Regions from separate parts of the Pseudalkalibacillus sp. Hm43 genome, predicted to be linked through region 1. Evidence: riboswitches for the same ligand, from Rfam matches in the RefSeq annotation. Region 1 holds a riboswitch; the other holds the start of a gene.
The links. A riboswitch is a leader RNA that binds a small molecule or an ion and turns the genes downstream of it on or off. The one in region 1 is predicted to bind S-adenosylmethionine.
Positions count from the first base shown of each region.

Region 2: another riboswitch for S-adenosylmethionine. It lies ahead of ACXQIQ_RS07600 (LLM class flavin-dependent oxidoreductase); the one in region 1 lies ahead of ACXQIQ_RS06920 (homoserine O-acetyltransferase family protein).

Region 1 covers NZ_CM135129.1:1,309,999-1,313,977, reverse strand. The annotation lists gene ACXQIQ_RS06935 (sulfotransferase family 2 domain-containing protein) at 1-499, opposite strand, end outside; gene ACXQIQ_RS06930 (hypothetical protein) at 710-895, shown strand; gene ACXQIQ_RS06925 (GNAT family N-acetyltransferase) at 1,108-1,668, shown strand; SAM riboswitch class I at 1,806-1,923, shown strand; gene ACXQIQ_RS06920 (homoserine O-acetyltransferase family protein) at 2,023-3,087, shown strand; gene ACXQIQ_RS06915 (O-acetylhomoserine aminocarboxypropyltransferase/cysteine synthase family protein) at 3,107-3,979, shown strand, end outside.
Region 2 covers NZ_CM135129.1:1,416,108-1,420,086, forward strand. The annotation lists gene ACXQIQ_RS07595 (sodium:solute symporter family transporter) at 1-517, opposite strand, end outside; gene ACXQIQ_RS07600 (LLM class flavin-dependent oxidoreductase) at 631-2,016, opposite strand; SAM riboswitch class I at 2,093-2,197, opposite strand; SAM riboswitch class I at 2,315-2,419, opposite strand; gene ACXQIQ_RS07605 (hypothetical protein) at 2,643-3,110, shown strand; gene qoxD (cytochrome aa3 quinol oxidase subunit IV) at 3,190-3,474, opposite strand; gene qoxC (cytochrome aa3 quinol oxidase subunit III) at 3,476-3,979, opposite strand, start outside.

The DNA of each region.
Region 1 (3,979 bases):
TAAAGTTCTTGATGAACATCTTCTCACCATCAAGATATTGCTGTATCATATGCCCGTTGATGTTACCACGTTCAACTCCCATATTTTGAACACGATACAGAAATTGTTTGAACGACAATCCCTGATCCATGCCTGGAGCAACCGAGTTCATGATGCTCGGGGTCCGGAGTGTATGGAAGTAAGAGCTGACGGCTCTCGTATAAGGATCACGGACAAGTTTATAAACATCTTTCGTCCCATCCAACAAATGCTTCCGGATTTTATTCGTATGGTTGTCTTGTTGTTCAAATATTTTCATTCTGTAAGTATGGATGATTTCATCGTATTCCGTAGCATCCTGTAGCTTCCCGATTTGATAGAAAAACCATTTTATGAGAGAAGTACATCCACATTTAGGATTCCAGAAGAATATGATAGGAAAATCTTCATCAAAAAGAGGGATTGGCCGGGTAATCAGGTGGTTCGCAATTTTACGTTTATGAAAACTATGACTTGTCATATTGTGTACCTCCAGAAGGGTTGTCCAATGCTCGATTATATATCATATGAACGACCTTATCCCTGTGTGATGGGAGGAAACACCTATTCCACACCTAGGAAGAGGATTTTTCATGTAGAAGGAGAAGAGTATAAGGTGCCGAACTGCTAGTTTTATAGCGGTTCAGTGTATACAACTTTGAAAAAGAGTAAAAGGACATAGGAGGTCGACATGGATCAGTTCTTTGTCTGGGTGCCGGTTGTCGGTGGAATCATCGCATTAGGCGCGGGAATCTGGTACTATGCAGCAATTGGAAAAGCAGTTCATGAAGAGGAACAAGCGGCTGGTAAAGACTTAACGTACGAGATGAATCCGTTTACGGGATCAGCGAAGTCGAAGTCGGTGAAAAAGAAATAGGTGGCCCACACATAAAATAATGTAGGTCGTTTTTCTAAAACGACCCTTCATTTTTACAAAACGTCAGTGATTTTTTGCAAAACCAGAGTGGATTTTTCTAAAACCACCCCTGATTTTTCTAAAACCGACGCTGTTTTTTACAAAACCGCCCACGAAAAGTGCCAAAACCGACCACCGAGTGGAGGTTTTGAGCTGAAAAAGGAGTGAATCCAGTGGAAATTACATATGAAATCGTCAAAGATGACGAAATTGAATGTTGCAGGGACCTTTGCAACAAATTGATGAAGTTCCAGAAGTCGATGGCGCATTTCCGCCCAGAGCTGTTCGACTCGATGAGCTTCGAATCGCGCATGATTCCTGCCGTACAACGGTCTACACATAATTTTACCGTGGTCGCGAAGATCGATGGAAAAGCGGTGGCTTACGTGTATTCCAACATCGCCCCTAAGGAGACGTACGACATGGATTTCGCCACGTTCTTCGACCTGGATACGGTGGAGGGAGAAGAAGTGGGCTGCTTGGCGAACTTCTACATCGATGAAGGGTACCGCGATCTCGGCATCGGGTCCAAGCTTTTCAACATGTCGATGGAATGGCTCGACAGCTACCGGGAAGTAGAGGACTACTTTGTGTTCGTTTCCAACGGCAATGAGAAGGCCCTCGAATTTTATAAAAGAAAAGGGTTCGTCTATAGCAACGAGGTGCTGGACGGTTTCATTACGACGTTACGTTCCAAGAAAGGTGCGATCGTTCCGAAGAAAGAATCCGTTTAAAAAAATTGGCTGGAACTTTTTCGCTATACTCTGAATAGGAATAGATGTACAACTCGGAAAATTGAAATCTGGATGTTGACACGTTGAAATCACCGTGCTAAGATTCAGATAATTTAAAACTTAATTTCATATGCAAGCTCTTATCAAGAGAGGCAGAGGGACTGGCCCGATGAAGCCCGGCAACCGTCAAACGTACGTCACGTTTGAAATGGTGCCAAATCCTGCAAGGCGTTTATGCGCTTTGGGAGATGAGAGAGACAAATTCGCTAACTTTGCCTCTCTGTCTATACAGAGAGGCTTTTTACGTTTCTCGAATCTTCATAAATCAATCTGAGACAAAGGGGGATCGATTTGGTGAGTAGTCAGAAAAACTTTTACAAAACGGGCATCGTGCAGATTCCTAATTTTACGCTTGAGTCGGGTGAGAGCCTGGTGGAGGTGGAACTCGCTTATGAACGGTGCGGACCACGGGATGCCCCAGCGATTCTTGTATGCCACGCACTGACCGGTCAACATCTGACTGTGGGAACAGAGGATGAACCCGGCTGGTGGAAAGGATTGATTGAGGATGGCGGCTATATCGATACAACAGAGTACCAGGTCATCACCTTCAATGTACTCGGTGGGTGCAACGGCTCGACCGGTCCGCAGTCAATGGATCCGAAAAAGGGTGAGCCATACGGGGAGCATTTTCCGCGTCTCACAGTCCGGGATCTCGTCGAAGTCCAATACGTCGCTTTGAAAATCTTAGGGTTCAAACGGTTGAAGGGTGTGATGGGCGGTTCACTTGGGGGCATGCAGGTCCTTGAGTGGGGACTCATGTATCCGGAGTTCGTGAATGCGCTGTTTCCGATTGCAGTGACGCCAACCTTAAGCGACTACGGCATCGCGTTCAACCATATTTCCGGTGAAGCGATCCGGAACGGAGGGGACCAAGGCTTGAGCATCGCCCGTATGATCGGCATGATGACCTATCGTTCGGATGTGCTCTTCAATGAGCGGTTCAACCGAAACCAGCGCATTGCAGAAGATGGAATTCCAACGTACGAAATCGCTTCTTACTTAAGTTATCAAGGGGAAAAATTGCAGGAACGATTCAACAAAGACAGTTATTTGACGCTGCTTGATGTGATGAACACACACGACATCGGCCGGGGAAGAGGTGGCCTCGAGCAAGTCATCCACGGGTATCAGGTTCCGGTTTTCGGTGTCGGATTCACCCGGGATCTCGTCTATCCGTCGGAAGTATTGGCAGGTTTCATTTCAGCGATTCAGCAAGAAGGAGGATACGCGGAGTTTTACGAGGTGAAATCAAAATTCGGTCATGACGGCTTTCTCGTCGAATTTGAAAAATGGGGCTGGTTCATTCAGGAAAAATTAACCGAGCTCGACACATTGGTCCAACACAAACAAGCATAAATGAAAAGGAGAGGTTCAAATGAGTGAAAACAAGAAATATCGTTTAGAAACAATCGGGGTACATGGTGGTCTGCAGGCTGATCCTGTAACAGGTGCGCGAGCGCTACCAATCTATCAATCGAACGCATACAAGTTCGAAAATACGGATCATGCTGCGGACTTATTCGCGTTAAAAGAAGAAGGCTACATTTACTCGCGAATCCATAATCCGACGGTGACGACGGTGGAAGAGCGGGTGGCGCAACTTGAAGGCGGTATCGGCGCTTTGGCGCTGGCCAGCGGAATGGCGGCAATTTCAACGGCCATCTTCAACATCGCAGAAGCGGGGGATGAAGTCGTCTCCGCATCCACTCTGTACGGTGGGACGTTTAACTTGTTTGCGACAACGCTGCCAAAGCACGGCATCACGACACATTTCGTCGACCCGAAGGATCCAGAGAACTTCAGAAGAGCAATCACACCGAAAACGAAGGCGATTTTCGCAGAAACGATCGGGAATCCGGGACTTCACGTATTGGATATCGAAGCGGTTGCGAAAGTCGCCCATGACGCAGGCATCCCGTTGATCGTCGATAACACGTTCGCCACACCGTATCTCTCGCGACCGATCGATCACGGAGCGGATATCGTCATCCATTCTGCGACGAAATGGCTTGGAGGGAACGGCACATCGCTCGGTGGCATCATCGTCGACGCCGGAAAGTTCGACTGGAACTCACCGAAGTTTCCTGGTTTTACAGAGCCGGATCACAGCTATCACGGCATCATCTATTCGGAAGCGTTGCCTGAAGCAGCTTTCATCGTGAAGGCGCGCGTACAGCTTTTACGTGATACAGGGCCATCTATCAGCCCATACAATGCGTTCCAGATCGCACTCGGTTTGGAGACCTTG
Region 2 (3,979 bases), 110 kb from region 1:
TAATCGTAACCCCGAGCACGACGCCCCATATGTATGGGATTCCGACGATCGTCTCGAACAACGTTGCAAGACCGACATTTTGTCCGACGATATAATACACGTTGAATAGGATCAGAAAGGCGACAAGGATGCGGATCGTGTCACTGTCATACTTCTTTCCCAACCATTCCGGCAGCGTGACGACGCCGCCATTTTTCTGACCGTATCGCCAGAACGTCTTACTGAAAACCAGGAGGCCAATCCAGGAGATGCCGAAGCACCCGAGCGTCCACCATAGCGTCGAAACGCCATACGAATAGGCCCAGGCGGGGACCCCGAGGAACAGGTTGGCACTGGCAAACGAGGCACCGAAGCTCATTCCGACGATCCATGGATTCACTTTCCCTTTGGCGATCGTAAAGCCGACGAGGGTTCCGCTATGCGCAGACCCTTTCTTTCCGAGCCATATGACAAATGCGAAATAGGCGGCGAGCAATACAACAGTGATCCAAATGAATGAAATGGCGTATGATCCCATTACGACTCCCTCTCCTTACTTTCCTTCGGATACAGATGATTCCATAGACCAAGACCGATGACCCAGAAGACGAACAAACCGATTAGATAAAATGTGAACATTGGCCCCACTCCTTAAATATGTTGTAGAGTTTTCCCTTTGCGGTATTGTGTTCCTGTATGCGTATCCGGTAGCTTGACCTTCCCGTGCCCGAACAATTTCTCCCGGTAAGTCCCTTGTTCATATTCATGCTGAACGAGTCCACGATCCTGCAGGATCGGAACGACCAGCTCGACGAAATCCTCGAAAGTTCCAGGTGCAAGGGTATACGCGATGTTAAAGCCATCGACATCCGCTTCCCTCACCCAGCGCTCCAGTTCATCCGCCACCTGTTCCGGTGATCCAACGACAAGCGGTCCGCGACCACCAAGACCGACGTGCTTCGCCAGTTCCTCAACCGTCCATCGCCGGTTCGGATCGGCTGTCGTAAATACCTCCACGGAGGATCGCATCGCATCATTTTCGATATACTCAAGGGTCTGATCCGGACTGAACTGGGAAAAATCGATTCCTGTCCATCCCCCAAGTAGCGCCAACGCTCCGTCATAGCTGATGTAGCTTTTCTGTTCTTCGTACTTTTGCTTCGCTTCCTCTTCTGTCCGACCGACAATTGGTGTGAACACCGTAAAGACCTTGACACTATCCGCTCCACGCCCATTTTCATCAGCTTTTAAACGAATATCATCGACCGTCTTCCGCACGATTTGTGGCGTTGGACCGGCTACGAAAACACATTCGGCGTGCCTTGCTGCGAACTTTCGTCCACGTGGGGACGCGCCTGCTTGATAGAGGACGGGTGTCCCTTGAGGAGAAGGGTCACACAGGTGTATTCCCTGTACTTTGTAAAACGCTCCGTCATGATTGATGGCATGCACTTTTTCCGGATCGGCGAACACCCGCGATGTCTTATCGTGCTTCACCGCATCGTCCTCCCAGCTGCCTTCCCAGAGCTTGTAGCTTACCTCAAGGAATTCCTCCGCCAGCTCATAACGGTTATCATGACCGATTTGTCGATCAAGCCCGTAGTTCCGAGCAGCACTGTCGAGGTACGAGCAAACGATGTTCCATGCCACGCGCCCTTTCGTCAGGTGATCGAGGGTTGAAAATCGCCTCGCAAGTGTATACGGCTGTTCATAGGTAAGTGTATACGTAAGTCCGAAGCTCAAATGTTCGGTCGCCTGTGCCATCGCTGGAACGAGCAAGAGGGGATCATTGACTGGGATCTGCACGCCTTCCCGTATGGCCGTATCCTGACTTCCCTGATACACATCATAAACCCCGACCACATCCGCTAAAAACAGGCCGTCGAACTTTCCTTTTTCAAGGAGCTGTGCAAGCTCCACCCAATAATTCACATCGTTATACCGAAGCGACTGATCGTCCGGATGTGCCCAAAGCCCTGGTGATTGATGCCCCGCACACCCCATATCAAATGCGTTCAACAAGATTCGTTTCGTCATGATTACTCCTCCTTTTTCAAATAAAAAACCCTCTTCCAAAATAAGAAGAGGGCTGAAAATACGTTTCATATCGCTCTTCTTATCTTTCAAGCACATCGGCTTGCTGGAGTTGGCACAGTACTGCACGCAGTCTGTTGCCGAGGTTTCGCAGGGCCAGTCCCTCCACCTCTCTGGATAAGAAATGCAACTATTCTTTTTAAAAACATACCGTTCGTTCACCAATCACCTCTTTCAACAAAATAATAAAACCTCTTCTTAACGAATAAGAAGAGGTTGAAAATACGTAATCTCACGGCTCTTCTTATCTTTCAAGCACATTGACTTGCTGGAGTTGGCACAGTACTGCACGCAGTCTGTTGCCGAGGTTTCGCAGGGCCAGTCCCTCCACCTCTCTGGATAAGAATTCGATTCAGTTGTCATTTTTAATATGAATAATAATCTACTATCCACACGTGCACCTGTCAACAGGAATTTTGAATTTTTTTAAAATAAAAAAGGAGCACCCTACACAAATCCCATGATTTGTTTACACATAAACTATTGATATTAGTAAGTTCAAAAATAATAGGGTGCTTGTACAAGCAAACTCCACATTCCTAAATAAACTGTTAATAGGAGGTGCTTGCATGAAACGTTGCTCTATCAAAAGTTTTACTAGTGTATCTTGTCCTATTCCGCTTCCATCCAAAGAAAGCCCAGAATGTACACAGCGAAGAAATGAAATAGATACTGTTCCTTTTACAACCCCATCATTTGGACAAATATTCTTTATTAACCAACTATTTATTTTTATGGATGCCAAAACAGCTTGCCAAAATATTGATAATGAGTTTAGTTTGATTAACGAGCAAGATTTAAATGATCCTAATATTATTGTGACCCTTAAACAGATGTTTACCGTTAATAATACACTCTGCTCCATTGTTACGTGGGCACTAATAAATGGTCAACCAAAGCTTGTACAAATATTCGGGGAAAATTGTGTATGTGTTAACGGATGTCTTATCTTATGTGAAGATGTTGACTATGAAGTTTTGAAAACTCCCTCTTTGAATTGCCCTGCATTTGTTTTATGTATTAGACCACCTGCTTAAGGGCAGCTGACCATTACAATATAGAGAAAGCAAGAGTTCCCAAATGCGGAATCTCTTGCTTTCTTTGTGTGCTATTCTTTTATCCCATATCCCATACAAGTACGAGCAGTGTACCGAAGACGGTGAACAGGGCGATGATGACGCCGTAGTAGACGTTCGCGTAAATCGCGCCTTTATCTTCTGTTTCACCGGCGTGCATGAACACGACGAGCTGTAGGCCCGCTTGAAGGAACGCCGTGATCAGAAGGACCGTCATTGCGACTGCATACGACATGTCGAAGAAATAGACGCCCATCGCGACTGCCGTCAGTACCAATGAGAAGACAAATCCCATGATCTGTTTACGAGGAAAGAGTTCGCTCATATTACAACATTCCTTTCAAATAGATGAAACTGAAAATGAAGATCCAAACAACGTCCAAGAAGTGCCAGTACAGTGAGAAGATGAACGACTTGTTACCTGTTTCAGGCGTCAAGCCACGCTTCTTCACTTGCATCATGATGTAGAGACCCCAGAACAATCCGACAGTTACGTGCGCTCCGTGTGTTCCAAGTGTCGTGAGCAAGATCGACGTGAACGCACTCGTTTGGATGCCTGCTCCTTCATGTGCGTACGTAAAGAATTCGAAAATCTCTACGCCTAAGAATCCAAGCCCGAGGGCGAGCGTAATTCCGAAGAACCACAGCATCGCCTTCTGGCGACCGAGACGCATCGCATGAATTCCCAGTCCGATTGTAAAACTACTTGTCAAAAGCAAGAACGTTTCAATGAGAACCGGCGTGATCACGAAAATCTCAGCCCCACCCGGACCATTCCCTGTGCGGTTTTCTAGTGTGAAATACGTCGCGAATAGCGTCGCAAACAACAT